Regions from separate parts of the Neobacillus sp. FW104-15D2 genome, predicted to be linked through region 1. Evidence: predicted binding sites of a transcription regulator. Region 1 holds the regulator's gene; the other holds the start of a gene.
What was found. Region 1 encodes Rex, which represses fermentation and respiration genes when NADH is low (regulators of the CRP and FNR family bind a similar motif). Its sites were predicted from a motif close to TTGTGAAATATTTCACAA; they were not measured.

Region 1 (8,934 bases):
CTGGATTTCAGCAACCTTGCTGTATACGTTAAGAAGGGCAACACCACCGCCAGATACGATACCTTCTTCAACTGCAGCACGAGTTGAGTTCAAAGCATCTTCAATGCGAAGCTTGCGCTCTTTTAATTCAGTTTCAGTAGCGGCACCAACTTTGATTACTGCTACACCGCCAGCTAATTTAGCAAGGCGCTCTTGTAATTTTTCACGATCAAATTCAGAAGTAGTTTCTTCTAATTGAACGCGGATTTGATTTACACGACCAGAAATTTGTGCAGAATCTCCAGCACCTTCAACGATCGTTGTATTTTCTTTTGTAACAACAACTTTAGAAGCACGTCCCAAAGAAGTGATTGTCGCAGATTTAAGTTCACGGCCTAGCTCTTCAGTGATTACTTCGCCGCCAGTTAATGCAGCGATATCCTCAAGCATAGCCTTACGGCGGTCGCCGAATCCAGGAGCTTTAACAGCTACTGCATTGAAAGTACCGCGAAGTTTGTTAACTACTAAAGTAGCAAGAGCTTCACCTTCAACATCTTCAGCAATCAGCAATAATGGCTTGCCTTGCTGTACAACCTGCTCAAGCACAGGAAGGATTTCCTGGATGCTGGAGATCTTCTTGTCAGTGATTAGGATATATGGATTTTCAAGAACAGCTTCCATTTTGTCGGAATCAGTTACCATGTAAGGAGAAGCATAGCCACGGTCAAACTGCATACCTTCTACTACATCCAATTCAGTTGTAAAGCCTTTAGACTCTTCAATTGTAATAACACCGTCGTTGCCAACGCGCTCCATTGCTTCAGCAATCAATTGGCCAACTTCTTCGTCAGCAGATGAGATTGCAGCAACCTGTGCGATAGAAGATTTGCTTTCAATTGGCTTGGAAATGGATTTTAATTCTTGAACAGCTGCAATAACAGCTCTTTCGATACCTTTGCGGATTCCCATTGGGTTTGCGCCTGCTGTTACGTTCTTCAAGCCTTCGCGAATCATAGCTTGAGCAAGAACTGTAGCAGTAGTAGTACCGTCACCAGCTACATCGTTAGTTTTGCTGGCAACTTCTGCTACAAGCTTTGCACCCATGTTTTCAAATGCATCTTCTAATTCGATTTCTTTAGCAATCGTTACACCGTCGTTAGTAATAAGCGGTGAACCGAATTTTTTCTCAAGAACCACGTTACGTCCTTTCGGTCCAAGAGTAACTTTTACTGCATTTGCCAATGCGTCAACACCACGAAGCATTGCGCGGCGGGCATCTTCACTAAACATAATCTCTTTAGCCATAGTTCAAAAACCTCCTGTATTTTAAATTATTTATCAGGTCCGGCAGTATTATTTAACTGCCATCTTCACATGATTACTCGCCAATTACAGCAAGAATATCACTTTCACGTACGATTAAGTATTCAGTTCCTTGGTATTTTACCTCAGTACCGGCATATTTTGAGAAGATAATGCGGTCACCTTCAGAAACATCAAGAGCAACACGTTCGCCATTATCGAGAACACGTCCAGTTCCAACCGCTATAACTTTTCCTTCTTGCGGCTTTTCTTTAGCTGAATCCGGTAAAACGATACCGCTTGCAGTTTTTTCTTCTGATGCAACAAGCTCAATGATAATACGATCACCTAGTGGCTTTAACAAATCAAACAACCTCCTCAAATTTTTTATGTAGTTGATTTATTAGCACTCTATCACGTTGAGTGCTAACACAATTATTATAATAATGAATCCACTAACCTTTTGCAAGCAGGAGATATAAAAAAACCCAAAAAATTTTTCTCTTTTTCAACCTTACCATTATGGCTAAGGTCACGCAGTTTTGCCCATCCTAAGTACCTTCTGATTGAAAGAAATCGCCTTTTATGAGTAGAATGAGGAATAGTGCAGAAATTAATTTAAGAGCCTGAAAGGGAGATTATATATTGAAAAAGGAATATTGGATTATTTTAATTGTATATATCGCCATGCAGCTGTCGAGTTTCGTCGGAATTCCGCTTGTCACCCATATACTCGAAGCTTCGGGTAACAGTACTTTAGAATCGCAGCGGCTTGCTATACCGTATTGGCTGCTTATAAGCTTTACAGCTGCCTTTTTAATTACATTGTTTTTATTGCGAAAAGAAAGAATGTCGCCTGAATTTGCCCGAGGCCGTACTTCTGTCGGCAGCTCGGTGGCATGGGCTATCGGCGGTGTTTTTCTTGCTCTTTTTGCCCAATCAATTGCCGCAAGCATTGAAAGACTTCTGGGAATTAATATGGGATCTGAAAACACCCAGGCTATTTTAAAATTAATTCAGGCTTTTCCTTTAGTGTTGGTTATCAGTTCCATTATCGGACCTATCCTTGAGGAGATAGTGTTTCGAAAAATTATCTTTGGCAGCTTATATAAGCGCTTTAACTTTTTCATATCCGCTTTGATTAGTTCTGTCGTCTTTGCGCTTGCCCATATGGAGCCGGTTCACATTTTACTGTACGCTTCAATGGGATTTACCTTTGCTTTTCTATATGTCAGAACGAAAAATATCTTTGTATCCATGTTCGCTCACGTGGCGATGAATACTTTTGTCGTATTAGTCCAATCTGTTTATAAAGACCAAATCGAAAGAATGATGCAGGACGCTGACAAAATTCAAAGCTTTATTGGAGGATTTTTATGAGACAGTCACCTTTGTTTTCGGGCATCATTTATTTCCTGCTCGGCGTTCTGTTCACTTATTTTGCCATTCAGGATGTTCAGGACGATGGATGGGGATTTTTTACCTACCTGCTTGTTCTGCTGGCCACATTTGATGTAGCCTCAGGCCTTAAGATGGTAGGTTTTCATTTTAGGATTAAAAAGCATACAAAAAGGTGAGTTCCGGAATTGGAACTCACCTTTTTATTTTTTAGGCTGTGTTAAAAAAGCAGCGCTGATTGTAACGCATGAAAGGAGACTCCAGCGGGAAAATTGGATCAGGTGGACCCCACAGGAGCTGAAGTTTGCCGAACCGCTCGCGGAAAGCGAGTGTCTTGGAGCGAAAATCTAAAAATAAGTTTATCGCCTTTTTTAAAGTGCTTCTTCTTCTGAAGGATAATGCTTCAGAAAGTATATTAATGATTGCAGCTCAACAGCAAGGTCTATATGGTGCACTCTTATTGTAGGCGGCACGTGCAAACGGGCAGGTGTAAAGTTTAAAATCCCTTTAACGTCTGCCTTAATAAGTCTGTCTGTTACCGGCTGGGCTGCAGGAGCGGGAACGGTTAAGATCACAATTTGTATTTTTTCAGATTTTAGGTATTTTTCAATGTCATCCATATGGTAGACGGGAACATCACCAATTTTGGAACCCACTCTTTCGGGGCTAATATCAAAGCCAATTTGAATTTTGGTGTTGTTATTTTTCAAGAAATTATAATTCAATAAAGCCGTTCCCAAATTTCCGACACCAATAAGTGCGACTTTTGTCAATTCATCCTGATCCAGTGTTTTTCTAAAGAAGGTCAATAAGTAATTAACATTATAGCCATACCCCTTTTTTCCGAGCGCTCCAAAATAAGAAAAATCCCGTCGAATAGTGGCTGAATCAACTTTTACTGCGTCACTCAATTCTGCTGAAGACACCCTCTGCTTTCCTGATGTATGGAGATGATTGAGAAAGCGATAATAGAGCGGCAGTCTTTTGGCCGTTGCCTGTGGTATTTTTATGGTCTCATTGCTCATGTTTCTTTCCTCTCTCCTCTAATGAATTATAGTTCCGTTCTTTTGAAATCGCCATTCTTCCCTCCGGTTTTTTCAACCAGATAAGTTGGCCCAATGACCATCCCTTTATCAACTGCTTTGCACATATCATAAACGGTCAGTGCACACACAGAGGCGGCTGTTAACGCTTCCATTTCAACACCTGTTTGTCCCTTTGTTTTCACTGCCGCAGAAATATTTAATTTATACTCATCCTGGCCTTCCTCTTCCCATGAAAAGGTTACATTTACACCTGTAAGCGAAATAGGGTGGCACATAGGGATGATGTCCCATGTTTTTTTGGCTGACATAACAGCTGCTACCTGGGCTACAGCCAGCACATCGCCTTTTTTCATTTCCTGGTTGGTAATCTTGTTATAGATTTCTCTGCTAACTTTTATACTCGAGTGGGCATGTGCAGTTCGTGCTGTTTCCGGCTTACTGCTGACATCGACCATTTTTGCCCTGCCTTCATCATTAAAATGTGTAAATTCAGCCATTATAAAAACCCCTCTCATCAAAATAATACACTATTTTTCCCATATTGTGTGTGAACTTTGTATTATTCTTCACATATGTTTATTTGGTTTTTATTGTTTTTATATATTAATCTGCTTAATATTTTCGCTTCCATTCTTTTAAATTCCTTTTGCATGATTCACTTTATTGCCGGTGTACCTCTAATCGGTTAAACTTATCGTAAGTACTGAGGTGAATAAAATGATTTTATTACAGGTTAATCAGCTGGAAAAAAACTATGGCGCTGAGCTTATTTTATCGAATATAAAACTGGAACTGCAAACCAGGGACCGTGTTGCTTTGGTAGGACGGAACGGAGCAGGAAAATCTACACTGTTAAAGATTATCGCCGGCCACCTTTCCTATGACGGTGGTGAAATTATAAAACCAAAGGATGCCACGATTGGGTACTTGGCACAGAATACTGGACTTGAATCCAATTTATCCATTTGGGAAGAAATGCTGTCAGTTTTTGAGGATCTTCGTAAAATGGAGAAAACCATACGCGAGCTGGAGGTCAAGATGTCTGACCCCGATGCATTCTCAGACTCTGACCGATATGAAAGAATTTTGCGGGAATATGACTCTTTACAGGTGAAGTTCAAGGAACTTGGAGGCTATCAATATGAAGCCGATATTCGATCTGTCCTGCATGGGCTTAATTTCCAATCCTTTGACCACTCTACTACTGTCTCTTCATTAAGCGGTGGCCAAAAAACAAGATTGGCACTTGGTAAGCTATTATTAAAAAAGCCGGATATTTTAATACTGGACGAACCTACCAACCATCTTGACATTGATACTTTAACTTGGCTTGAGCAATATCTTCAGGGCTATGAAGGAGCCATTCTGATTGTTTCCCATGACCGTTATTTCCTTGATAAGGTGGTTAATCAGGTTTATGAGCTTTCCCGCCGCCAGATTCAAAGATTTCCCGGAAACTATAGTTCTTATTTAAAACAAAAAGCGGAGAACCTTGAACGGGACATAAAGCAATATGAAAAGCAGCAGGATGAAATTTCTAAGCTTCAGGATTTCATTCAAAGAAACCTTGCGCGTGCTTCCACCACGAAAAGAGCGCAGAGCCGCCGAAAAACACTCGAAAGAATGGATAGAATGGACAGGCCTTTAGGTGATGAAAAGTCTGCAGCTTTTTCTTTTGATATTGAGAAGCAAAGCGGAAATGACGTTATTACCCTCCAGGATGTAGCAGTAGGATATTCTGGAAAAAAGGTATCTGAAAATATTTCATTCCGGATCACACGGGGAGAGAGCATTGCTCTTGTCGGGCCTAATGGAATCGGAAAATCCACTCTTTTAAAAACGATTGTTAAAAAGCTGCCTTCCCTTTCCGGCAGTTTTCAATATGGTTCCAACCTTACCATTGGGTATTATGATCAGGAGCAGGCTGAATTAACAAGCAATAAAAGGGTCCTGAACGAATTATGGGATGACTATCCTCTCAAAAGCGAAAAGGAAATTCGAACGGTACTGGGGAACTTCCTATTTTCGGGCGATGATGTTCTTAAAATTGTATCGACCTTAAGCGGCGGTGAAAAGGCACGTCTTGCCCTTTCAAAGCTTATGATGCAAAAAGCTAATTTGCTTATCCTTGATGAACCGACAAACCACCTTGATTTGGACAGCAAAGAGGTTCTTGAGAATGCACTTGTGGAATACCCGGGAACAATCTTATTTGTTTCCCATGACCGATACTTCATTAATAGAATTGGTACTAGAGTTCTGGAGTTAAACCCATCAGGTGCCGTTGATTATCTTGGTGACTATGACTATTTTGTCGAAAAGAAACAGGAATTGGCTGAAATAGAAGCGGAAAGCTCTTCTCTTGATTTAAACAGCAAAATAACGGTCTCTGAAACACAAGAAAAAACTTCTTACCAACTAGATAAAGAAGCTAAAAAGCTTGAACGCCAGCGAAAGCGGAAGCTGGAGGAAGTCGAGCAAAAAATAGAAGAGCTTGAAAATGAAATACAGCAATATGAGGAGCAACTATGTGATCCAGTTGTTTTTCAGGATCATGAAAAGGTCCATCAAATCAATCAAAAAAATGAACAGGCAAAACTTCTACTTGAAGAAACAATGGATGAGTGGGCCGAGCTGGCAGAATGAAATACTGAAACTGACAGTAAACGTATGATTAAAAGCAACTCTATTATCTGGTAAACACCGGTTCAAAAGCCGGTGTTTTTTTTATCCACAAAGTTATTCACAAAGAAAAGAGCCTACTTACAACACATTTGAAGTTTTTCCACATTATCCACAGAATAAGCTAAACTTATCCACATTATCCACAGAATCATGGTCATTGGTCCACATTTACTTAAAAATTCGAAAAATGATTTTCTGTTTATCCACAATAATTCTTTTTTTCCATAGTTTAAGTTTAACTTCATTGTTGATAATTGCTAATATCAACATTTAAATCAACGGCGTCTTACACAAAAAAGCAGTGTATCTTATGAATACACTGCTCCTACATTAATTATAAATATCAATATCCAGACCTGGATTAGCATTCAGTGCTAAGTCAGCCCTTTTTCCTTTTTCGAATAATATACTTCCTGCTGCCCCTATCATTGCAGCATTATCCGTACATAGAGCCAAAGGAGGGATGACCAGTTCAATATCCGTTAGTTCGCTAAACGCCTTTTCTAAAGCAGCTCTTAGGCCTTTATTGGCTGCTACTCCGCCAGCAAGCAATACCTGATGAACTTTATATTCTTTTACTGCCCTTAATGTCTTCGTAACAAGGACATCTATTACGCTCTCCTGAAAGCTGGCAGCAAGATCTTTGGGTTCAATGATCTCCCCTCGCTGTTCCGCATTATGAACAGTATTAATGACAGCTGACTTTAAACCGCTGAAGCTGAAATCGTATGAACCTTCCTCCAGCCAGGCTCTCGGCAAATCAATGGTGGGAGAACCTTCCTGTGCCATTCTGTCGATGTGGGGCCCTCCCGGATATGGCATATGAAGGGTCCGGGCCACTTTATCATAAGCTTCTCCGGCCGCGTCATCTCTTGTTTCTCCAATTACTTCAAAATGCCCATGCTCTTTCATATAAACAAGTTCAGTATGGCCACCGGATACCACTAGAGATAAGAGAGGGAACTTCATTTCTGTTACCAGGCGGTTTGCATAAATATGGCCTGCAATATGGTGAACGGGAACAAGCGGCAGGTTATTCGCAAAGGCTAATGCCTTCGCTGCGTTTACACCAATCAGGAGCGCTCCTACGAGCCCTGGCCCTTCCGTGACAGCTATTGCATCCAAGTCTGCCATTTGTATACCTGCCTGGTTTATAGCCTCCTCCAGGACAACTGTGATCTGCTCGACATGGTGTCTCGATGCTATTTCCGGTACAACTCCGCCAAACCGTTTGTGGCTTTCAATTTGAGATGCTACTACATTAGCCACAATTTCCCGGCCATTTTTGATGATTGCGACTGCCGTTTCATCACAGCTAGTTTCCATACCCATAATTAATTGATCTTTTTTCATAAATTCACCCACATTACTAAAGCATCTTCCTGATTATCCGTATAATAATTTTTTCTTATTCCGCCATTTTGAAATCCCATTTTCCGGTAAAGTGACAGTGCAACGTGATTTGTTACCCTAGCTTCAAGAGTCATTGTCTTAGCGCCTTTTTCTCTTGCAACGTTCATTAAACACATCATGAGGGCTTCACCCAGTTTCATTCCTCTGAACTCCGGTAAAATGGCTACGTTGGTTACATGTGCTTCATCAATTACAATCCAAACTCCACAGTAACCAACGATATTTCCGTCCATTTCCAATACTATATAAACAGCAAACTTGTTTTGAAATAGTTCATTGTAAAAAGCTTCCTTGCTCCAGGGTATACTAAAAGAAAGCTCTTCAATCCTGTGAACTTGCTCAATATCCTTTTCCTGCATAAAACGAAAAGAAAATGTATTATCCATTTTTAAAATCCTATCCCTAATTAGTTTTTCTATTTTTCTCTAACCAACTGGCTTCCGCCTCCGCCAGGCGAATATAGTTAGGAACAAAGCTGTGTATATCCTCGGAGGGCCTGTTTCTCCCCAGTAATGCAAGCTCAGACGGCCGTGGGTTATGTTCTGTCATTTCAGCAAATTGGGCCTGATCGCCAAGAATCTCTTCAATTAGCGGGCGGTGAATATGAAGATCAGTTCCAATAAAAAGAATTTGTTCTTTTCGGTTCTTTAAGCTCTCCGCAAATTCAGCCATCAGGGCTAATTGGTCCTTTTCAATTTGCTTTAATTGTCCCTCTTCACCTTTAAATAAAGCCGTATAAACTTGTCCCCTTCGGGCATCAAATAAAGGTGCTACAAGACCATTGAAATATCTCGCTGCTCCTGAGGCTAAAACTTCAAGACTTGAAACTCCTGAAAGAGGAACATTAAGTGACCAGGCCATGGTTTTGGCAATCGTTACTCCAATTCGTACGCCAGTATAAGAGCCGGGACCTTTAGCCACTACAATTTTTTCTATATCTGCCGGCTTCCAGTCACAGTCTTTCATTAGTGTTTGAATGGCTGGCATAATCCTTATAGAATGATTTTTTTTGGAGTATGTAATATATTCGCCAAGTATCTTATCATTATCAGCTAACGCCACTCCTAAAGCATAATTAGATGTATCTATTGCTAATATTTTCATAAAAAAA
Region 2 (23,558 bases), on a different contig from region 1:
CCATTGATACAACACGGCCAGTAACCATTGGCTCAGATAAATACAGGAGTATACCAAGAGACGGTTCTGTACAAGAACAAATTGCCCAGAAAGTAGATGCTTTAGGATTAAACTACAATAACGCCTCATCGGTAGACCAGTTGCATAAAAAATATCCGAATTTAATTCTTTTTGAATCGGAATCATCCTCAGAAACTTCTACAAGAGGAATTTATAAGGAGCCAGGCTCATTAAATACAGCTGTTGATTATACGCCAGGACAAATGGGAACCTCGTCTTATGACAACAACCTATCCTCCTGGACATTCAGCGGGGAATACGGATTAAAGAAGGACCGGGACAGAAAGTTTTTTGCAGGGCAGTTCTTATGGTCGGGGTTTGATTACTTAGGTGAACCGACTCCATATTGGGATAACTTCCCGGTTAAAAGTTCTTTCTTTGGTGCAGTCGACACTGCTGGTTTTGAAAAAGACGCCTATTATCTTTATCAGAGCCAATGGGCAAAAGAACCAATGGTCCACTTAGTACCAATGAACTGGACCGATTATAAACCAGGAGAAGAAGTAGATGTGTGGGCTTACTCGAATGTCGATACAGTCGAGTTGTTCTTAAACGGAAAATCACTTGGAATAAGAAAATTCGATACGAAACAAACAGTCGATGGACGGTCTTATTTAGAAACAACTGAAGCTGTTGGTGATGATAAAACGGTGAAAGATGGTAAATTCCCTGGAAGCTATACAAGTCCAAATGGCAGTGCAGGTAAGCTGCATTTAACCTGGAAAGTACCGTTTGAACAAGGTAAATTAACGGCTGTTGCCATTAAAGATGGAAAAGAAGTAGCGAAAGATGAAATTGCTACGGCAGGAGCACCATATACTTTAAAACTGACTCCTGATAAAAAAGTTATTAATGCCGATGGAAAAAGCTTATCCTTTGTGACTGTTGAAGTTGTTGATGAAAATGGGGTTGTTGTTCCCAGCGCTAATAATTTAATTGATTTCAAGGTAAATGGCGGAAAATTGGTGGGTGTGGATAATGGACGCGAAGAAAGTGCTGAAAGCTATAAAGCCTCTCACAGAGAAGCATTTAATGGCAAAGCATTAGCGATCATTCAGTCTTCCAATAATGAGGAAGCTATTACCATTACGGCCTCTTCAGATGGGCTGCTGCCTTCAGCCACTACGGTGTTCTCAAATAAAGTAAAGGGAAATCATGATTTGGCTGGTTTTGAGCCTGTTAATATTCGTATTAAAGCAGGAAAAAATCCTGAGCTGCCAAGCAAGGTGAAAGGAGTATATGCAGATGGGTCAATCAAGGAGTACCCAGTTAAGTGGACGGGTCTTTCTAAAGATGCCGGTAATCAGCCAGGAGTTTATTTTGCAAAAGGCCATGTAACAGGAGTAGGTGAAAAAGCCGAGGCAGCTGTTACAGTTTATGATGTATCCAATATTGAAACCTATTCGACGGCAGTTCCAACAGGAACAGCTCCAACACTCCCTCTTACAGCTAATGTAGTCTATACAGACGGAGTGAATCAAAGGTTTTCAGTGATATGGGAAAAAATAAAACCTGACGAATATCAAAAGGAAGGCCAAATTTCAGTAACAGGAGAAATCCCTGGAACAACGAAAAAGGCACTGGCGAATATTCGGGTAACTGCCGACTACCATGCTAATGCGAATTTAGCATTAATGTCCGGGCAGCTCCAGCCAAAAGCAACAGCAAGCTTTAGTGGCCTCGCTACTACGGTTCCTGCCGCTCTAATTGATGGAAATAAGGAGTATGGAGGATGGTCAAATAAATATTCAGTAGCAGCAACCGCAAACCTTCCTGCAATGTCAGGTGCAAGAAGCCAGGATTGGGTAGAAGTACAATGGCAAACTCCTCAAAATTTGGATAATACCAATCTGTACTTTACTTTAAATTCTACCAATTCCTTGCCTTCTAAATTGGAGGTCAACTATTGGAATGGAAATAGCTATGTTCCGGTTTCAAACCTCCATGTAAAATGGGCCGAAGTTTCAAACCAGGCAACCGTTATTACCTTTGATCCTGTTTCAACAACAAAGATAAGATACAATATGACAAGCAAAGCACCTGGAAGTGCGAATGGAAACATAACCCTTTCAGAACTTGAGGTTTTAGGAAATGAAGTTAACTATAACAAAACCGCTTCATTGGAAACTCTTCAATTAAATGGACAATCTATAACTGGGTTTAACAGCGAACATACCGAATACACTGTCCAAGCGGGTAACAAAACGTCTGAAATCAGTGCAACTGCTGCGGATAATGGAAGAGTTGTGATCATTCCATCACCAACGCTGCCAGGTACCGCAATCGTAAGAGTCACCTCTGAAGATGGTTTAAATCAGAGGGACTATGCAATACACTTAAAATAAAAATTTAAGATTTAATCCACCTTTGTTTATGGCTTAGGTGGATTTTTTACTATTATGATAGGTTGAGTTTTCCAATAAGAGCAATCACGTGCTGACTTACTGGCATGTGAGTGAAATAAGAAAATAGAGGAAACTTCCGACTCCAAATGAACGTCTATGTATTTGAGGTGGTGGAATGAAGAAATTCACTATTATTATTATGTTAATACTAATCTTGTCCTCTGGTGGATATTATTTTTCAAAGCCTAAAGTTTCTGAAGAACAAGCAAAAAATATTGTAGTGAAATATCATTCTCGTAATATGGGGAAGGTGAAAGTAACTTCAATAAGTCATAGAGATAATAGGTATGTAATAAAGTGGGCGAATAAGGAAAATTGTGAGAGTGGAACAGATTATATTAACGATAAAAATGGAGAAATCGTGAAGGGCCAAGTATCAATATGTTAAATTAAGTTCCATCTAGAAGTGATTTAATTTCAAAAGGAGAGAAGGACTTTCTCTAGGAATTCAGGTTTGGGAGGGGAATTTTAAAATCTTCAGCTTTAGTTGAAGAAAGGAACGCCTTTATAAAGACGTTCCTTTTCTATGTAACCATTAACTGTGGTTTTGATGTTTTTTGAAAATGAACTCAAAACGACACCCTTTACGATAGTGAGACGGCTTCTTATTTTGCTGCAATGGCAACCTCTGATTTGAAAACAACCTTATCTGCGGTTTTACCTTCAATATAGATTATATTTTTATTTGTAAAGGAAGTGTCCTTGCAAAGTGTTATCGTTTCACCAGGTAATGCTTCATTGTTAAAATTGAGATCGATGGTTTTGATGGAGTAGTTTAAATGATCTTCAACGGGAAAACAATCCATTATATAATCTACATATTTAGAATTATTTAAGTGGCCATTAAAGTCGATATCACTATAACCAATAACCTTGTCATAGGCAGGTAAAAGTTCTCCAAAAGCTTTTAGCTTTCCTAATTTACCATTAATAGCTCTTTCTGTAATGTTTTCTGGATATTTGATGCCAATAACGTCAGTTCGCCGAAGTTTTCTCTCTTTAATATCCATGATGACCCATTTCGAGACAGCTCTAATAATAATTTCTCCGTTTTTATCTTTCACAAGATAATCCCGGTCGAATTCAATCTTACTTGGTTCAAGCGGCCAGGTCTCAATTGTAATTTCCTCATCCCAGGAAGGAATCCTTCCTATTTCGACGCGAATACGGGTTAAGATCCAAGCCACCCCGAATTTTTTATCCAGGGTTTCAATCCCAAACCCAATATCTGCAGAAGCTTCACTTGCAATATCCTGGAATAGGCTGAAAAGAGTACTCAACTTTAGCTTTTTTGTAAAATCAACCTCCCTTAAATCAATATGGAAGTTCTTTTTAAATACGGAGGATACTGTTTCCAAAACGATTACTCCTTTACTTAAAATTCCAAGGTTTATTTATCCAATATATTTGCTCCATTTTATTTTAACATATAATTTTAAGTGGATAAAAATCCAAACTTTGATCTTATATATAGCTCTGACGTATATTGAGATATATACTTTAATTATTCCAAACAAATGATAGAGAGGGATTAATTATGAAACCAAAGGTAATCGTTTATAAGAAGGTTGATCAAAAAGTGCTGGATTTTATCCAGGGAAGCTGTGAAATTACATACTTTGAAAATCTGGATGAGCATAATTATCCTCTTTTTCTCGAGAGCTTAAAGGACGCGAAGGGTATATTGGGGTCGGGTTTAAAGGTAGATAAAGAATTATTGGATCAGGCACCAGAGTTGAAGATAGTTTGTAATACTTCAGTTGGCTATGACAATTTTGATATGGAAGCTTTGTCTGAACGAGGAATCATGGCAACGAATACACCGGATGTTCTTAATGATACAGTAGCTGATACAATTATGGGTTTAATTTTAGCCACAGCCAGAAGGATCCCAGAATTGGATCAATGGGTAAAAACAGGCAACTGGGAACAAACTTTAGAAGAAAAATGGTTTGGTGTCGATGTGCATCACAAGGTATTAGGAATTATCGGAATGGGCGGCGTCGGATCTGCTCTTGCAAAAAGGGCTCATTTCGGTTTTGATATGGACATCTTATATCATAACCGTTCCAGAAACGAAGAGGCCGAGAAAAAGTATGGGGCCACATACTGCTCATTGGAGGATCTGTTAAAACAGTCCGATTTTGTATGTTTGATGACACCCCTGAATGCACAAACGGAAAAACTAATTGGAGCGAAACAGTTTGAGATTATGAAGGAAACGGCCATTTTTATTAATGCTTCAAGAGGTAAAACAGTGGATGAGGAAGCATTAATTCAAGCCCTTCATGAGGGGAAAATACTTGGTGCAGGACTAGATGTGTTTACTCAGGAACCAGTTGAAGAGGATAATCATCTTCTATTTATGGACAATGTAGTTACACTTCCGCATATTGGCTCAGCTACGTATGAAACGCGATATAAAATGGCGATGCTGGGAGCGGTCAACCTTGTAGCAGGTTTGAAGGGAGACACCCCTCCAACGTTAATAAAAACAAAATAGCGGAAACTTCATTGAAATAAAATTTATAACAAACTTTGGCTTAAACATCAGGAAAAGAGTGCCCCGCATTTCACGGGGCAGCTCTTTTTGAAATCTAAGGGTTATCGGCCCTGCTGATTTCTTAAAGCCTGTTCACCGTAGGCGACAAGACGCTTTGTCATTTCTCCTCCGACTGAACCGTTTGCCCGTGCGGTCGTATCAGCACCAAGTTGAACTCCAAACTCGCTGGCGATTTCTTCTTTCATCTGATCCAGAGCATTCTCGGATCCAGGAACCAAAAGTTTGTTTCTAGCCATGATACATCACTCCCTGCAAGGTTTTGAGCAATTTATATTGCTCATTTTTTAATGTATCCTATTTGAAAATACTAATTCCCCAAAGTACTCCTCAATTTGCCAATTCAAATAACTCCTGAACAAAAAGCTCTTCAAATTTGTTATCCAATATGCCGTAGAAGTAAGCAATTGGCTGTTTTACTCCCTTGGCTGTTTTTATTTTTCGAATGAGCTGCTGGAAAGATCGAATGGCAATATCAAGAACACAATCCTTTTCCTTCTCGTAATTATTCCGATATGCTGCAACCAGGACCATATGCCAATATTCTTCGATGGTTTTCGCTTCTGGAAAAAAGTACTTTGCCACTTGAATAAAAGGCTGGGGAACTCTATCACTGACAAAAGTGTGATCTAATTCTTGGGGCTTTTCTTCCTGACGTTTTATTATCTTTTGATTATTAGTTTTTAAAAGATTAATGGTTTCATTATGGTGGTTCATTTTTTCCTCTTTGGGTGGTTCATTTGATGGAAAACGATTAAAAATATATAAATTGCTTGATTGGGATCCATTTTTTCTTTCTGTTTCATGAACAGTAAGGAGGCCTAAATCTTTAGCTTTTTGTATCATTCGCTTAAATGTAGATCGTGAGATACCATTATCATGATAGTCCTCATTAATTGCTTTTAAAATAGTACCAATCTTTGCATTACAGACTCCAGGAACCTTAGCGGCGAAACGGACAAGACGTTTTAACCCTACCAATTCACCTTTTGAAAAATCACCCTTATGTATTGACAGCCACTTTTCATAATGAGTGTTAAATTCCTTAAGTGATGAGAACTGTGAATATTCCTCAAACCCTGCAATATTACCCGATTTTAAATTCATTTAATTGCACCACCCTTTCACCTTCTATATAAGAAAAAAAGGTTCAAAAGGGCAGGGGTGTTTGCTGAGAATTGTGACAGTTTATTGAACATAGGAAAAAGAGCATCTTAATCGGTCTTTTGTACTGCCTTTTTTTGTTGAAAAGTGACAAGTTTAATGTCGGTTGTATGAGACTTTAGGACGACATAGAGGTTGGGAAAATTTCGTTTCAGGAGTATTGGCTGATGCGATAAAACATCCCACTCGACAGAAGTGCTGATTTCCCTATGACTCTCTTCGTTTTCTCATCAAATTTTAATTGTAAATATGCTTATAGACTTATATACTTGGTATTTTTAACTAGCTAAAATGCTAGATAATCGGAAAAATTATTCCAAATGAAAAAGCAAAACCATTGAAAGATGGTGACGCAAAGCCACGAGCCTAAAGAAAGACAGCAAACGATTCCACGGCAGTCGGGCCGCCAGACTGGTAAAAATGTGCCACGTTGGAGATTTTTTGTTTGGGGAAATGGAGAGGTGAAAAAATGAAAAGAAGTAAAGTTTTAATGCCACTTGCTGCGTCCGTACTAAGCCTGACACTGGGCATGTCAGGAGGTCCAAGCTACGCTGCAGCTCCCAGCCACGTTCAGTTAAAAGGTGCAGCGCCAATGGCAGCAGCACATGGAAAGCTGATTAGCCATACCAGCCGCAGTACAAAGGCTTCCTTAACGGTGGCCCTGCAATTAAGAAACAGTGATAAGCTGGATAGCTTTATTGCAAGTCTCAATGACCCTTCCTCCCCAAATTACAAGCAGTACCTAACACCTGAAGAATTTAGAAGTCAATTTGGCCCGACGGATCAAACGGTCGAGAATGTAAAAAGTTTTTTAAAAAGCAAAGGATTTGAAGTTCAGGGTGTATCATCCAACAATGCTTTTATCACAGTTAATGGAACAACCGGACAGATGGAAGATGCATTTGCAGTAACCATCAATGACTATAAAAATTCCAAAGGGCAGAACTATTTTGCGAATGAACAGGCTCCTGAGATACCTGCAGAATTTGAGGGAGTCATTACCGATGTAGAAGGTCTTAATAATGAGGCGCACTACACACATCCTAAAGTCAGAAAACAATCACCTCAAGTAAGTAATAAGCCCGCAGCTGTTAACCCAAGAGTGGGCAGCGGCCCGTCTGGCGGTTATACTCCAACTGAGTTGAAAGGGGCTTATGATGTCAGCCCGCTGGCAAGTGCCGGCTATACAGGATCAGGCCAAACAGTAGCAGTAATGGAACTTGATGGATATAAGGCTTCGAATATTACTTCCTATAGTAATTATTATGGTCTTGGAAGCCCTGCGCCTACAAATGTATACGTTGATGGATATAGCGGTGCAGCTGGCCAGGGTGAAGTCGAAGTAGAACTGGATATTGAGGTAATCAACGCGATTGCACCAAAAGCACAGGTAGTCGTTTATGAAGCGCCAAACACAGATCAAGGCCTAATTGATAACTATCAAAGAATAGCAACTGATAATAAATCAAAATCAATTTCTGTCAGCTGGGGAATCGGTGAACAGCATGCTTCCAGTGCTACAATGAACAGCCTGCATACCATATTCCAGCAATATGCTACCCAGGGACAAAGTATTTTTGCTGCATCAGGTGACAATGGAGCTTATGATTCCGGCGGTTCTACTTTAGAGGTCGACAGCCCAGCAAACGACCCATATGTAACAGGTGTTGGCGGAACTCATCTGAACTTAAGCGGATCCTCTTACAGTTCAGAATCAGTATGGGCTAACAGCACCAATAAAACTGGTGGAGGCGGCGGTCTGTCAAAAGTCTATGCAATGCCTTCGTTCCAGTCTGGTACTGGTGTGCAAAATAGTTACTCGAACGGAAAACGTGAGGTTCCGGACATATCAGCAGATGCTGATCCAAGCACTGGATATTCCATCTATAGCCAGGGAGCCTGGACTGTAGTCGGCGGTACATCAGCGGCAGCACCGTTATGGGCGGGTATTGCTGCGCTCAATAACCAATATGCAGCAGCAAACGGTAAGGGAAACCTTGGCCAGGCAAACCCTACACTTTATAAGATGTTTAATACAACTCAAACCTATAACGCTTTCCACGATGTCACAAGCGGAAGTAACCTGTACTATCCGGCAACAACTGGTTATGATATGGCTTCAGGTATTGGGACTCCTGATGCTTATAACTTGATTCGCGATATCAACGGATCCTCATCCGGCGGAGGAACAGGCGGAGGTGGCACTGTCACTCAACTAATTACAAATGGCGGTTTTGAAAGCGGCCAATCACCATGGACCGAATCTAGTATTGGCGGCTATCAGCTCGTTGATACATCCCGTCCGCATACAGGCAGCTACTCAGCTTATCTAAATGGATATAACAGCAGTACGGATACAATCTATCAAACTGTTACGATTCCTTCTACCGCAACAAGTGCGACGCTAACGTTCTGGACTTATGTTTCTACAACAGAAACAAGCCATGCCTATGATTATTTCTACGCACAGGTTCGCAATACAAGCGGCTCCGCACTCGCAACATTGTTAACCTTGAATGATGGAACAGCGTCCGGCTGGGTGCTGCGAAGCTACAGTCTCCTAAATTACAAAGGGCAGACTGTCCAAATTGCCTTTAAAGGTACGAATGACAGCAGCAACCCAACCGACTTCTTTGTGGATGATGTAAGCCTGCAAGTGCAATAGAATTATATTATCAGTGACGGCCTCCTTTAAAAGAGGCCGTCATTTGTATATTTTTAAACAAAAATGGCGCGCCCAGTGATTCGGACAGGAAGGCTCTTGGATCAGCCGGAGGAGTCCGAATGAAGTCATGATTCGGACAGAAAGGCTCCTGTATCAGCCGGTGGAGTCCGAATAGCGCCGTGATTCGGACAGAAAGGCTAATGGAAATGCTAGTGTAGTCCGAATAACCCCGTGATTATTGGGCACTTACAAGCGTTAAGAGCAACAATGTTTACAAAAAGATCATTTCTAACTATCAATTAAGCATTGTGTTTAACAGTATGGTTGTTTCCTTTTAATGTTGTTTTACGGATGAAAGGAATCACCCAGCGGTCTACACCGATTTTACCAGCATTGAAGCCTGCAGCTAAGATAATGACACCAAGCAGAATGTCCATTGGGTTAGAAGAGATAGTGCCAGCCATTAAATAAGAGAAGTTCATTACTAAGCCGAAGAACATAGCAGCTGTAGTTAAGCATCCAAGAATTAAGCCAAGACCGACAAGCAATTCGCCCCAAGGAACCAAAACGTTGAAGATGTGAGCATTAGGAAGAGCGAAGCTTTTTAAGAAAGTAAGATAAGTTCCGTAAAGAATGCTTCCGTCTGGACCTTTTACTGGATTGCCGATCGCGCCTTTTAAAAATCCTGAAGCATCGAATCCGCCGGTAATTTTGTGCAGGCCGGCTTCAAACCAGGCATAGCCAACATATAAACGAAGGAAAGTGAGAATGACAGCAGAGACTTTGTTTGTTCTTAAGACTTGGTTAAACATTTTGAAGACCCCTTTATAATTTAATATTAATAATGTGTTTATGTTGTTATTATAGTTTGTTTAGTTGACTTTGAAGCCGATTTTTCCAACCATTCACAATTCTGTAAAATCATTTTGAACAACCTGTGACTAGAATCATAGTTTTTATATTGTTAGCTATTAAACATTTTGTTTTGCGATATGGTTGTTTTCTTTAATTGCAGTTTTGCGGATGAAAGGAATAACCCAGCGGTCTAAACCGATTTTACCAGCATTGAAGCCTGCAGCTAAGATAATGACACCAAGCAGAATGTCCATTGGGTTAGAAGAGATAGTGCCAGCCATTAGATAAGAGAAGTTCATCACTAAACCGAAGAACATAGCAGCTGTAGTTAAGCATCCAAGAATTAAGCCGATACCGACTAGGAATTCCCCCCAAGGAACTAAAACGTTGAAGATGTGAGCATTAGGAAGAGCGAAGCTTTTTAAGAAAGTAAGATAAGTTCCGTAAAGAATGCTTCCGTCTGGACCTTTTACTGGATTGCCGATAGCGCCTTTTAAAAATCCTGAAGCATCGAATCCGCCGGTAATTTTGTGGAGGCCGGCTTCAAACCAGGCATAGCCAACATATAAACGAAGGAAAGTGAGAATGACAGCAGAGACTTTGTTTGTTCTTAAGACTTGGTTTAACATTTTAAAGACCCCTTTAGGAAAATTAATATTAATAACTTGATTACACTGTTATTATAGTTTATTAATTTTGATTTGAGGTGAGTTTGCTCATCATTTCACAAATTCGTAAAAACATTTTGAACAAAATATTACAAGAGGAAGATTAATAGTATTTACCTGCCAGATTGAATCCTCATATAGCTCTTACAAATTGCTAACAGCACTAATAATCAGCTTAAACTCGGGATGTTCTTACAGCATTTTCTATCCGCACTTTTCATTCCTTTCATGAACAAATATGGTTCAGGGGTAGAATACAGGTGATATGGGCTATAGAAACAAGGAAGGATTGATCTGGTTTGTAGACCGGTATAAAGATTTGATTAAAAGAGCAGGAGAAAATGTTTCTTCTATAGAAATAGAAAATGTTATATCAAGCTATCAAGGGGGTAACCGACTGTACTGTAATTGGAGTTCCAGATAATTTGAGATAGGAAGCAATTATTGCGTATATTTCTAACTTATCAGAGGAAGAAATAAGAGCATTTTGTGCAGAGCAGCTATCCCATTTTAAAGTGTGGAGGAATTCCCAAGGGCATCTATCGGTAAAATTCAGAAGACCTTACTTCGGCAAAATCATCCTATTAAAATCTAAAAGCTAAAGGGGAGAGAGAAAATTGGAATCTATTTATATTATTAACGGAGCAAGAACGCCTTTTGGTTCATTCGGCGGTTCTCTAAAAGATGTAAGTGATATTGATCTTGCCGTAACGGCTGCAAACGAAGCCTTAAAACGAAGCAGACTGTCTCCAACGGAAATTGAAGATGTAGCATTTGGAAATGTCATTCATACAACGAAGGCCTCATCCTATCTGGCTCGTCATATTGCCTTGAAAAGCGAAATCCCGGTGGAAACACCTGCGCTTACAGTGAACAGGCTTTGTGGATCAGGTCTGCAGGCTATTGTTTCTAGTGCCCAGACAATGATACTGGGTGATGCCAAAACAGCTGTAGCTGGAGGGACAGAAAATATGAGCCAGTCGCCGCATGTCCTGAGAGGCACTAGGTTTGGCTCTCCAAACGGCGCTCCTCCAATTGACGATATGCTTTGGTCGACACTAACAGATGAGTATATTGGCTGCGGCATGGGGATCACAGCAGAAAATCTATCCGAGAAATATACTATCACTCGCGAGGAACAAGATGAGTTTTCCATGAATTCGCATCTGAAAGCCGCTGCGGCAAGGCAATCTGGCCGGTTTGCGCAGGAAATTGTACCAGTAACGATAACTGGTAAAAGAAATAAGCAAACAGTAGTCTCCGAGGATGAACATATTCGTCCAGACATCAATTTCGATAATCTTGCAAAATTAAAACCAGCCTTCAAAAAAGACGGTACCGTCACTGCCGGAAATGCAAGCGGCATTAATGATGGAGCTGCAGCAGTTGTTTTGGCTTCAGAGTCCTTTTTAAAGGAAAGAAAGGATATTGAGCCTTTAGCACGAATCGTTTCATGGGGAATTGCAGGAGTAGATCCTAATATAATGGGTTTTGGTCCTGTTCCGGCGAGTCAGGCTGCATTGAAAAAAGCAGGACTGACATGGAATGATATCGATCTAATTGAATTTAATGAGGCTTTTGCGGCCCAATCAATCTCTGTCATGAAAGCGCTGGAAGTTGATCCGCAGAAAGTAAATGTCAATGGAGGAGCGGTAGCACTCGGTCATCCAGTAGGAGCAAGCGGTGCTCGGATTACTTATTCGCTCGCCCTTGAAATGAAGCTTCGTGGAGCACGATATGGACTTGCTTCACTATGCATCGGTGGCGGCCAGGGAATAGCTATTATTTTAGAAAGAGCATAAATAAAAAAATCACCTTACCCTGGTTGTAGTAAGGTGATTTTTATATTAGACATTTTGTTTGATTGTATGATTGTTTTCTTTGTGTGCTGTTTTGCGGATGAAAGGAATCACCCAGCGGTCTAAACCGATTTTACCAGCATTAAAGCCTGCAGCTAAGATAATGACACCAAGCAGGATATCCATTGGGTTAGAAGAGATAGTGCCAGCCATTAAATAAGAGAAGTTCATCACTAAACCGAAGAACATTGCAGCTGTAGTTAAGCATCCAAGAATCAAGCCGATACCTACAAGTAACTCGCCCCAAGGTACTAAAACATTGAAGATGTGAGCGTTAGGAAGAGCGAAGCTTTTTAAGAAAGTAAGGTAAGTTCCGTAAAGAATGCTTCCGTCTGGACCTTTTACTGGATTGCCGATCGCGCCTTTTAAAAATCCTGAAGCATCAAATCCGCCAGTGATCTTGTGAAGGCCAGCTTCGAACCAGGCATAGCCAACGTATAAACGAATGAAAGCAAGAATGATAGCAGAGACTTTGTTTTCCCTTAAAGTTTGATTAAACATTTTGAAGACCCCTTTATAAATTAGTATTAATAATGTGATTACACTGTCATTATAGTTTAACGAATTTGATTTGAGTGGAGTTTGTGCGTGGTTTCACAATTCCGTCAAAACATTTTGAACAAATTATTACAGGAAAAGCTAATGGGCTATTTGCAGGGACAGGAGGAGGAAGGCAGCTAAAGGAAACCTAGGTAACATCACTTTCGATTTTAAGGAATAAATCTTAAAAGCCTGAGCCCCGTTGGAAACTGAGGATCTGCGGCCTAGTAAAATCACTTTTAACAATTTATCATAAATTCCCGCCAAGAAAATCGATTTTTTCTGAGAGCCGATTTTGAATATTTTTGTAATTATTTTCTTTGTTTTACTTTTTCTCTCAAAACATTTGATTAATGATAAAATAAGTCATACTTATTTTTACTTTTTAGGGGGTTTTCGATTGGAAAATAGATTTACGAAACCAATGGGATTTGGAGAAATTCTGAATCATACTTTTTCGTTGAGTAAGGCGCATTTTAAGGATTTGCTCATGATTTTACTTATTATTATGGGACCTGTTTTCCTCCTTGAAGCGATTGTTCAGCTTTTTTCAGGACAAAGCTTTATAAGGGAACCTGGCAGCGGTGGCGCCTGGTATGAACAGATTATATCCGGTTTTAAAGAAGGTACTAATGGAACGATAAATTCCAGCAGCATTAGTGCCGATTGGGGATTGATAGTAGTCGGTGTGATAAGTCTTGTTTTCTTTCCGGTTACCGATGCCGCTATTCTGTTTGTGATAAATCATATTCGCAGGAATGAAGAGTTTACGGTCCGTTTAGTGTTAAAAGAAGGCTTTTCCCGCTTTTGGCCGATGCTTGGCAGCACACTTTTATTCGTTTTAATCGTTACAGGACTGATCATTGTTCCAGGAATTATTATCGGTTTAATTAGCTTTTTAGGGGCCATGGCCAATCCCTTTTTGGGAGTCCTCCTCGGCATTATTTTATTTTTGGGCTTTGCCTTGGGGATAGGTTTATTGTTAACTCGCTGGAGTTTTTATTTTGCTTCGGTTGTCCTTGATAAAAAGTCACCAGGCTTTGGACGGAGCTGGAGACTTTCGAGGAAACGTACCTGGGCAACTCTTGGTCTTTATATTGTGTTTTATTTAATCGTTGCCGCAATCAGTTTAGTTGTACAGGGAACCTTCTCGGCCGTTCTTGGGAATAGTGTTTTAAATTCGATTATTACCAACTTGACAAGCTTATTTACAACTTTGTTCTTCTCAGTTGGTTATGCGGTTATGTATCTTGATTTAAAGACCAGGCATGATGCAAAAGATATAAAGGAATAATTCAAGAATACCAAATAAAAAACCTATAAATACATTCGCAAGGTGATAATCATGCTTGATGAAAATAAGGCACGGAGCACTTGAAAGAATATTTTTCCTTCCGCAGAACTGTTATGAAGTGGCTTGAAGAATCGAACTAACTCGAAAGAGCCGATTCCTGAAAGGGGCAGGGAGCCGGTGAAAAATTCATTGCTTCTAAGGATTTGGCTTGTTCTTCTATTCGCTCTAATAATTGTAAGCAGTATTTTCACCTTTTCTCCTAAATCAACAGAATGCACAGTTTCAGGGAGTAAAGGCTAACTAATAAAAGCACCTTATCCATTAGGAATAAGGTGCTTTTCGATTTATATTACTTATGCAAAAAGGTTAAACATTTTGTTTTACAGTATTGTTATTTCCATTTAAAGCTGTTTTGCGGATGAAAGGAATTACCCAGCGGTCTAAACCGATTTTACCAGCATTAAATCCTGCAGCTAAGATTATAACACCGAGCAGGATATCCATTGGATTAGAAGAGATAGTGCCAGCCATTAGATAAGAGAAGTTCATCACTAAACCGAAGAACATTGCAGCTGTAGTTAAGCATCCAAGAATTAAGCCAAGACCGACAAGTAACTCGCCCCAAGGTACTAAAACGTTGAAGATGTGAGCGTTAGGAAGAGCGAAGCTTTTTAAAAAAGTAAGATATGTTCCGTAAAGAACGCTTCCGTCTGGACCTTTTACTGGATTGCCGATCGCGCCTTTTAAAAATCCTGAAGCATCGAATCCGCCGGTAATTTTGTGAAGGCCGGCTTCGAACCAGGCATAGCCAACGTACAAACGAATGAAAGTGAGAATGATAGCAGAGACTTTGTTTTCCCTTAAAGTTTTGTTAAACATTTTAAAAACCCCTTTATGAATTAATATTAATAATGTGATTACATTGTCATTATAGTTTAATGATTTTAATTTGAGGGGAGTTTGTGCATGGTTTCACAATTCCGTCAAAACATTTTGAACAGAATATGACATGCATGATCTTAAAGGCTTGAGAGCTGCAAGATTAATCAGTGGAAAAATAGGGGAAAATACGATAAAAGGAATATAGGGGTGAGGGAATGGGTTATAAAATCAAAAAAAGAATGATTACCGAGACGGAAATCAGACAAAGGGTAAAACAGCTTGCAGGAGAAATTCAAAACGACTTTAGCCAAGAGCCTATAACCTTCATTGTTGTACTAAAAGGTTCTTTTGTTTTTGCTGCGGATTTGATTCGCAAGATGAAGGGAGAGATAGCAGTCGATTTCATTTCGGTCTCCAGCTATGGAAATGACACTGAAACGTCCGGGAAGGTAAAACTTTTAAAAGATCTTGATGCTAATATAACAGACCAGAACGTAGTAGTGGTTGAAGATATTATTGACAGCGGTCTTACATTGCACTTTTTGCTCGATCACTTAAAAATACATAAGCCAAAACAAATAAAGATTTGTACCCTTTTGGATAAACCTGAGAGAAGAAAAGTTGATTTGCCTGTAGATTATGTTGGCTTTGTTATACCTGATGAATTTATTGTGGGATATGGGATAGATTTTCGTCAAAAGTATCGTAATTTACCCTATATTGCGAGTGTGGAGTATGTGGAATAACCGGATTTTATTTTGGAAGCTGTTCAGCAATGAGCAGCTTTATTTTAATGTTTTGAAACCGCTTACTTTAAGGTGAGGATAGGATTTAAAAAAAATTCAACAAATGAGCAAAAACTATTGACGAGTGCTTTTGAACAGTGATAATATATATTATTTGATTATTTTTTAAAAAAGTGCTATGATTAAAGGAGTTTAACGGAGGTGGATGAATTTGTTCGAAATTGGCGACAACATTATATATCCGATGCACGGTGCAGGAACTATTGAAGGAATTGAAGAAAAAGAGATCCAGGGAGAGATACAAAAATATTTTGTTATCAAAATCTACGGGAATACCATGCAGGTGATGATTCCCCTTAAGAAGATCGACAATTCCAATATTCGTTTAGTTGCAGACGAGGATTATATGGAGAATGTTTTAGACATTTTCCACAATGGAGAATCAGATTTGTCATTGCCATGGAAACAAAGATTCAAAATCAACACCGATAAAATGAGGACCGGAAAATTAAAAGAAGGTGCCGAAGTATTTCGGGATTTATTAAGGATTAAAAAAGAAAAGTCACTTAATTCCGTTGAGAAGCAAATGCTCGAGAATGCCAAGAAAATATTTTTGGGTGAATTAGAATTAATCAAAGGAATTAATGAAGTGCAAGCTGTGGAATTTCTAAAAAACAGCGTTCTAGTTTAAAACTACACACTTCCGCTCCATTTCACCCCATTACCCCATAGCAACTTCAAAAATTACTTTTCATTAAAAGCACCTACTCCCGTTGAGTAAGGTGCTTTTGTATTAGATATTTTCAAGGCTGATTCCGAAATTTGTCCATGACAGGCAGTCTTAGGGCAATTTTCCGGATGAAAGACTGAGATTTGGCCTTGAATAAGAAAATCACCTTACCCGGTTGGAGTAAGGTGATTTTCTTATTTATGCACTTTGTTTTACAGTATGATTGTTTCCTTTTAATACAGTTTTGCGGATGAAAGGAATCACCCAGCGGTCTAAGCCAATTTTTCCAGCGTTGAAGCCTGCAGCTAAGATAATAACACCTAGCAGGATATCCATTGGGTTAGAAGAGATAGTGCCAGCCATTAGATAAGAGAAGTTCATCACTAAACCGAAGAACATTGCAGCTGTAGTTAAGCATCCAAGAATCAAGCCGATACCTACAAGTAACTCGCCCCAAGGAACTAAAACGTTGAAGATGTGAGCATTAGGAAGAGCGAAGCTTTTTAAGAAAGTAAGATATGTTCCGTAAAGAATGCTTCCGTCTGGACCTTTTACTGGATTGCCGATCGCGCCTTTTAAAAATCCTGAAGCATCAAATCCGCCAGTGATTTTGTGAAGGCCCGCTTCGAACCAGGCATAGCCGACGTATAAACGAATGAAAGCAAGAATGATAGCAGAGACTTTGTTTTCCCTTAAAGTTTGATTAAACATTTTGAAGACCCCTTTATGAATTAATATTAATAATGTGATTACATTGTCATTATAGTTTAATGATTTTAATTTGAGGGGGGTTTGTGCGTGGTTTCACAATTCCGTCAAAACATTTTGAACAAAATATTACAGCTGAGCATTCCAGCTCGTATTATTTAACTGACTCATCCTTTTTAAAAGATGAGTCAATCAAAAAAAGACTCCAAAAAAGGAGTCTTTTTCAAAACATATTAAGCTTTTGCTGCCGGTTCAGCTTCGCCTTTAACAGGGCGGCCTGCTTCAACATCTTTAATAAATTCTTTAATGAAGTTAAAGTAAACTTCTGGATCATCCCACATGGATAGATGGCTGCCGTTAGGGCAGATGCCTACGCGGGAATTTGGAATGCGTCTTCCCATTTCCTTTTTATCTTCTGGATTCATTGTGTCATATTTACCGCCAAGCAGAAGGGTAGGGACAGTAATATTGTGAATATCTTCCCAACGGTTCCAGTCTTTAAAGGTTCCGTTTACCATAAATTCATTCGGTCCCTGCATGGTATTGTAAATTTGCTCATTCATATGGGCAAAGCCTCTTACAACGGAGTCTGGCCAAGGATCAAGACGGCAAACATGCTGCTTGTTCAGATATTTATCAACCAATTCCTCATACTCAGGATTTTTAAAGTCGCCCTGTGCTTCATATTGCTTCATTTTTGCGACAAGTTCAGCAGGAAGCTGGTCACGCAGGTGGTTAATATATTCTACATAAGAAGCAATGCTTGCTGTCATATTGGAAATGATTAAACCTTTAAGATTGTTTTGATACTTTAAAGCATACTCAATGCTTAAAAAGCCGCCCCAAGAGGATCCAAATAGATAGAAGTCATCAAGATTAAGATATTTTCTTACTTCTTCTACTTCTTCTCGAAAACGGTCGATATCCCAAAGCTTTACATCATCTGGCTGATCAGAATGATAGGAACCAAGCTGATCATAGAAGTAAATTTCGATTCCTTCCGGAGGCAGGTGGTTTTCAAAGCATTCCAGGTATTCATGCGTACATCCAGGTCCCCCATGGAGCAATAAAACTTTAATTGGGCTTTCTCCCACTCTTCTAGTCCAAACATGAAAACCGTTACTTAAAGGTACAACTTTAGATTGTGCGTACATTTTATTTTCCACCTTTCTTTTTTAAAAATAAGGCTCTGTTAAATTTGAATGTTGATGTTCGCTCTCGGCGCTCGCTTTTCCCGCTGGAGTCTCGCGCCTTACGCTTCAATCACATAGTGGAAAATCCACAATATTCTTTAACAAAGCCCAAAAATAAATATGTATAACGAAAGCTCTGCCGTTGCAACATGGCTGGCAGAGCTAGGTTATCTTACAAATCTTTTAATTGAGGAACTATTTTATAGCCTTTTGATTTAACAGCGCCAACGATTATTCCAATTGCCAGCCAGCTGAATCCAACCATGAAAGTCACTTTATCAAAACCTGACCAAACATAGGCTATGATGGCGAACCCTAAAAGAGGGAAGAGAACGTATTTTAAAAATGCGCCTAATCCACGTTCTTTCTTTTTAATATAGAAGTAAGTAAAAACAGTAATGTTCAATAGCATGAAAGAAGTTAAGGCACCAAAGTTAACAAATTTAATGATTGTATCGATTTTCAAGACATTAGCAACAATCAATGATAAAAGTCCGACAAAAAGAGTTGCGTTAAATGGAGTCTTATACTTTGGATGAATTTTTCCTAAGAATGATGATCCAGGCAATAGCTTATCACGGCTCATGGAGTATAGAATACGTGAAATGGCTGATTGTGCTGCAAGTGCATTGGCAATTCCAGCTGCTATAATGTTTACAATGATTAACATGTAATAAAGGAATGGACCGCCAGCTTGTTTCGCAATATCGAAGAATCCCATATCAGGATCAAGATTTGCATATTTAGGATGAACAAGCGCAGCCATATAGGTTTGTACCATAAAAATTAATCCAAGAATGATGAGGGCAGCTACTGTAGCGCGGCCAACTGTTTTCTGAGGATTTTTCGTTTCCTCTGCTAAAGTACTGATTCCGTCAAAACCTAGGAAGCTAAAACCGCAATAGAAGTAGCAGTAGCAATAAATCCAAGATTCAAGTGCTCTGGCTGATAAATTGGTGACAAGGAGAACCCGCCAGTTCCAAGGCCATCAACAAAAACAAACTTAACTGCATAACCAATAAAAATGAATAAGGCTATAATTTCAACACCCAATAAAACAAAATTTGTTTTTGCGGCAAGCTGTACTCCTCTTGCGTTAACTAGAGTGTTAATCACGATAAAAAGTACTACCCATATAATAGAAGGAACGGATGGGACAAGACTGTGGAGCCACATACCGGAAAAAGCGTAAAGCAGCGCGGGTGCTAAGATGTAATCGACGAGGATCATCCATCCAGCCAAGAAGCCGATATGAGGATTTAATCCCCGCTGCACATAAGCATAAACGGAACCTGCGATTGGAAATTCCTTACTCATTCTGCTGTAGCTTAATGCTGTAAAAACCATTGCAATAATACCAACGAGGTAAACTAAAGGCACCATTCCAAAGCTTGATTGCGAAACGATTCCATACACACTCATCGGTGCGATCGGAACCATAAAAACCATTCCGTAGATTAATAAATCTTTAAATGTTAAAACCCTGTTTAATTCTTGCCGATATTCACTCTTTCCTGAACTAGCCTGGGCAGCGCCCTGGGCGTGTGTTTGTAATTTCTCCACTTAAATACCCCCTAAAAACCTATCTAATAATTTCTCATTAATTCCAGACAGCAAGAAGATTTTCTTTTCCCTGAAAATAATGGCTTTCTAAAACTTTAATAAATTTTTCTTTATTTCTTTCTTTCAAAACATCTACCAATATTTCGTGGCTTTGAGGCAAATCTTCCACTTTTTCGCTTCCCAGCTCAAAAACCTGGGCAAAAATTAACTCGATTAATGCATTATAGGATTCCCAATTTTTCTTTAATCGCTGATAGTTTGGGAGATTGATAATTAACTCATGAAAGTCATGGTCAAGCTGGACCAGCATATCCTTACGGTTTTCTAAGGAGAAGAATTTCATTTTCTCTATCAATTGTTCGAACTGGTTGATATGTTGATCGGTTAATTGGTCATACCCTAGCTCAATTGCGCTTTTTTCAAGATGGAAGCGAATATTATAAATTTCATGAATATCCGGTTCTTTTAATTCTGTAACAAACATACCTTTTCTTGGAACGTAGGTTACCAGTCCTTCTTGTTGAAGAATTCTCAGGCTTTCCCTTACTGGTCCCCGACTAATATTAAGGTGAGCAGATACTTCTACCTCGTTAATACGGGAACCTAATTTCAGATTTCCCTCAATAATCAGTTTTTTTATATTGCGGATTGCTTCTTCTTGTAATGTGGGGAGCTGGATAATCATGTGATTGAAAGTTCTCCTCCTTTCAAAAGTTAACTGTTAACAGTTTAATTCTACTTTTTAATCTTGTCAATATTTTCAGAAATATCTTTTTCCTTTTACACGTGTTTGCTTTTAAGCTGTAAAGTATAATGATATTTTGTATTTATTTTAATAGTTTGACGAAACTAAGAAAACGAGTATAATTAAAAACAAATTTTGGGGAGGAATAAAATATGGCTGAAACAATAGCGTGCAAAAATTCTATTTATGCATTCAGTAAAGACAACGAGCCCATTCAAAAGATTAGCTCCGGTTCACAAGTTATCATAGAGACATACGATTGCTTTCAAAATCAAATTACTTCTAACGACACAGAAATCAATTCTATAGATTGGAATCAAATCAACCCTGCAACAGGACCTATATATGTAGAATCTGCAGAGCCGGGCGATATTCTCGCTGTTAAAATTGAAAAAATCGAATTGGGCCAAGAGGGTGTTTTGACAGTGGGGCCTGATCTTGGGGTTATGGGACACAGACTTGAGAAGTTTGAAGCCAAGATGATTCCAATCCAGGACGGGAAGGCAATTTTTAATGAAAGATTACATATCCCTTTAAATCCAATGATTGGTGTAATTGGTGTCGCTCCTGAGGGAGAGCCTGTTTCCTGCGGAACACCCGGTGCACACGGCGGCAACATGGACACTAAACTCATTACAGAGGGTGCGACTATTTATTTCCCTGTCTTTGCTGAAGGAGCCCTTTTTGCGCTTGGCGATTTACATGCAGCCATGGGAGACGGTGAAGTGGGAGTATCAGGAATTGAGATTCCAGCGAAAGTTACCGTAACGCTTGAGGTAATAAAAGGACATTCTCTAAAAAATCCTCTCTTAATTTCAGAGGAAGGGCTCGCAATGATTGTTTCTGCTCCTACATTGGATGAGGCGGCAAAAACAGCGGTTGAAGAAATGATTGATTTCCTATTGCCATACACTGACCTGACTCTAAGCCATCTTACTATGCTGATGAGTGCAGTGGGGCAGAGCCAGATTTCACAAATTGTAGACCCGTTGTTAACAGCGAGATTCTTCGTACCTAAAATGGTCTTAGATGCGTATAAGGTAGAACTGTTTAAATAATAATCAGTTTCATGTTAAATGGCCCAAATTTGATTGCGAGACTCCGTCGGGAAAAGGGACCAAGAGCTGGCCTCGCAGAAATATTGCGCCAAGGAGCCTGCGGAAAGAGGCCAGAAGAGGCTCAGCGGACTATGATAATAAAAAGAAAACAGCGGAATCCCAATGGGACCGCTGTTTTTATGTACTTCCTTCCAATTTGGAGGTTGTATACGCTTTAAAAAAATTGTATTGTACAATAATAGTAGATTTATTCTTTAATAATTTTTTTTTAAAAAATAAGCCCAAAATAGAGATTCGATTTGAGAAAGGGTCTTTCATGTGCCAATAAAAGACCATAATATAGAAATCATTTGAAACGGTCCTTCAATGAACGACTTTGTTTTTCAAGTGTACAGGAAAAAGATCTTCATTAGCCAGCGTTTTTCGAAAGGCTGCTTCCTAAATAAAACATTCTTTTAAAAGGAGAATGAAAAGATGATCAAGGATTATGAGAGATTAAGAGAACTGGATAACGCAGATCCGGTTTGGAAGTGGATGACACCGAAACCTTATACTGTTTTTCCCGATAACACCTTAAGAGATACCATTCTACTGCTCCAGCAGTACCGAATTGATGGACTGCCTGTTATAGATGAAGATAAAAAAGTAGTAGGAATCATAACGAAATCCAGACTGATGAGATGCTTTGTTGAGGGGGTATCACCCGATTCCTCGGTTTTAGAAGCTATGACTAGTTCAGTCGTCACCATTAGGCAAAGCGAGTCGATTAAAACAGCCTATGGGATTCCCGTTGGACGCCTCCCTGTAGTGGATGAAGAGGGTAGGATTACAGGAATATTAACCAGGACTGATATTCTGCATTCCTATGCTTCGCATATTGATGAACTTGAGGAAACAGTCCATACTGCTTCCATATTAAATACTATTTTGGAAACCGCTTACGAAGGTATTGCCGTAATAGATTCAAATGGTATTATTAGAGAATTTAATGAAGCATATGCCCGTTTCCTTGGAAAAAAGAGAGAAGATGCGATCGGCCAGCATGTTACTAAGATAATAGAAAATACCCGTCTGCATTTTGTGATTGATACCGGTGTGGCTGAAAAGGGGTACATTCAGCGGATTCAGGGACAGGATATGGTTGTTCATAGGCTTCCCATTTGGAGAGATGGCAAAGTAATCGGAGCAATCGGTATGTTGATTTTTCAGGGAGTTTCCGAGCTTTACAACATCCTTGGCAGAATGCAGGAGCTTTCTCGTCAGGTAACCCAAAATATCCTGCCGGAGGAAAGAATCAAGAAGGTAAGTGGCGGTTTTGATGATATTATCGGCAATAGTGCGGAACTGCAAAATGTAAAACGAATCGCCCGAAAAGCGGCAAATACACCGTCCACCATATTGATTACTGGAGAAAGCGGAACCGGTAAGGAAATGTTCGCAAGTGCTATCCATAAGCTAAGCCCTTATGCAGAGGGGCCATTTATTAGCGTGAACTGTGCTGCGATACCAGAGCATCTTTTAGAAGCAGAATTATTTGGCTATGAGGAAGGTGCATTTACCGGTGCTAAAAAAGGCGGTAAGCCAGGAAAATTTGAACTTGCGCATAAGGGCACATTGTTTCTCGATGAGATTGGGGATATGCCGCCACTCATGCAATCGAAAATCCTTCGGGTACTTCAGGAACGTGAGGTAGAGCGGGTTGGAGGAGTGGCAAAACACCATGTAGATGTCCGGATTGTGGCTGCCACTAATCGCCGACTTGAAGACATGGTTCAAGAAGGGGATTTCAGAGAAGATCTGTATTATCGTTTAAATATTATCCGTCTGTTGCTTCCTCCGTTAAGAAGTCGGAAGGATGATATT

Region 2: AC3WR0_RS14980 (DoxX family membrane protein) is a predicted target of Rex. The motif match lies at 12,819-12,836, and genes of this name have one in related genera.

The regions. Positions count from the first base shown of each region.
Region 1 covers NZ_JBYTCJ010000049.1:13,797-22,730, forward strand. Annotated here, with positions in the region: gene groL (chaperonin GroEL) at 1-1,284, opposite strand, end outside; gene groES (co-chaperone GroES) at 1,358-1,645, opposite strand; gene AC3WR0_RS24340 (CPBP family intramembrane glutamic endopeptidase) at 1,927-2,661, shown strand; gene AC3WR0_RS24345 (YdiK family protein) at 2,658-2,858, shown strand; gene AC3WR0_RS24350 (redox-sensing transcriptional repressor Rex) at 3,051-3,704, opposite strand; gene moaC (cyclic pyranopterin monophosphate synthase MoaC) at 3,731-4,222, opposite strand; gene AC3WR0_RS24360 (ABC-F family ATP-binding cassette domain-containing protein) at 4,443-6,371, shown strand; gene tsaD (tRNA (adenosine(37)-N6)-threonylcarbamoyltransferase complex transferase subunit TsaD) at 6,741-7,763, opposite strand; gene rimI (ribosomal protein S18-alanine N-acetyltransferase) at 7,760-8,209, opposite strand; gene tsaB (tRNA (adenosine(37)-N6)-threonylcarbamoyltransferase complex dimerization subunit type 1 TsaB) at 8,226-8,927, opposite strand; gene tsaE (tRNA (adenosine(37)-N6)-threonylcarbamoyltransferase complex ATPase subunit type 1 TsaE) at 8,924-8,934, opposite strand, start outside.
Region 2 covers NZ_JBYTCJ010000018.1:29,838-53,395, forward strand. Annotated here, with positions in the region: gene AC3WR0_RS14930 (glycoside hydrolase family 2 TIM barrel-domain containing protein) at 1-2,405, shown strand, start outside; gene AC3WR0_RS14935 (hypothetical protein) at 2,581-2,853, shown strand; gene AC3WR0_RS14940 (acyl-[acyl-carrier-protein] thioesterase) at 3,071-3,823, opposite strand; gene AC3WR0_RS14945 (2-hydroxyacid dehydrogenase) at 4,003-4,968, shown strand; gene AC3WR0_RS14950 (alpha/beta-type small acid-soluble spore protein) at 5,070-5,264, opposite strand; gene AC3WR0_RS14955 (hypothetical protein) at 5,356-6,132, opposite strand; cyclic di-GMP riboswitch class I at 6,507-6,600, shown strand; gene AC3WR0_RS14960 (S53 family peptidase) at 6,659-8,854, shown strand; gene AC3WR0_RS14965 (DoxX family membrane protein) at 9,154-9,666, opposite strand; gene AC3WR0_RS14970 (DoxX family membrane protein) at 9,826-10,338, opposite strand; gene AC3WR0_RS14975 (acetyl-CoA C-acetyltransferase) at 10,995-12,179, shown strand; gene AC3WR0_RS14980 (DoxX family membrane protein) at 12,225-12,737, opposite strand; gene AC3WR0_RS14985 (DUF7847 domain-containing protein) at 13,177-14,070, shown strand; gene AC3WR0_RS14990 (DoxX family membrane protein) at 14,437-14,949, opposite strand; gene hpt (hypoxanthine phosphoribosyltransferase) at 15,168-15,698, shown strand; gene AC3WR0_RS15000 (CarD family transcriptional regulator) at 15,904-16,389, shown strand; gene AC3WR0_RS15005 (DoxX family membrane protein) at 16,627-17,139, opposite strand; gene AC3WR0_RS15010 (proline iminopeptidase-family hydrolase) at 17,370-18,290, opposite strand; partial or broken gene AC3WR0_RS15015 (APC family permease) at 18,502-19,778, opposite strand; gene AC3WR0_RS15020 (GntR family transcriptional regulator) at 19,930-20,577, opposite strand; gene AC3WR0_RS15025 (acetamidase/formamidase family protein) at 20,790-21,695, shown strand; gene AC3WR0_RS15030 (sigma 54-interacting transcriptional regulator) at 22,170-23,558, shown strand, end outside.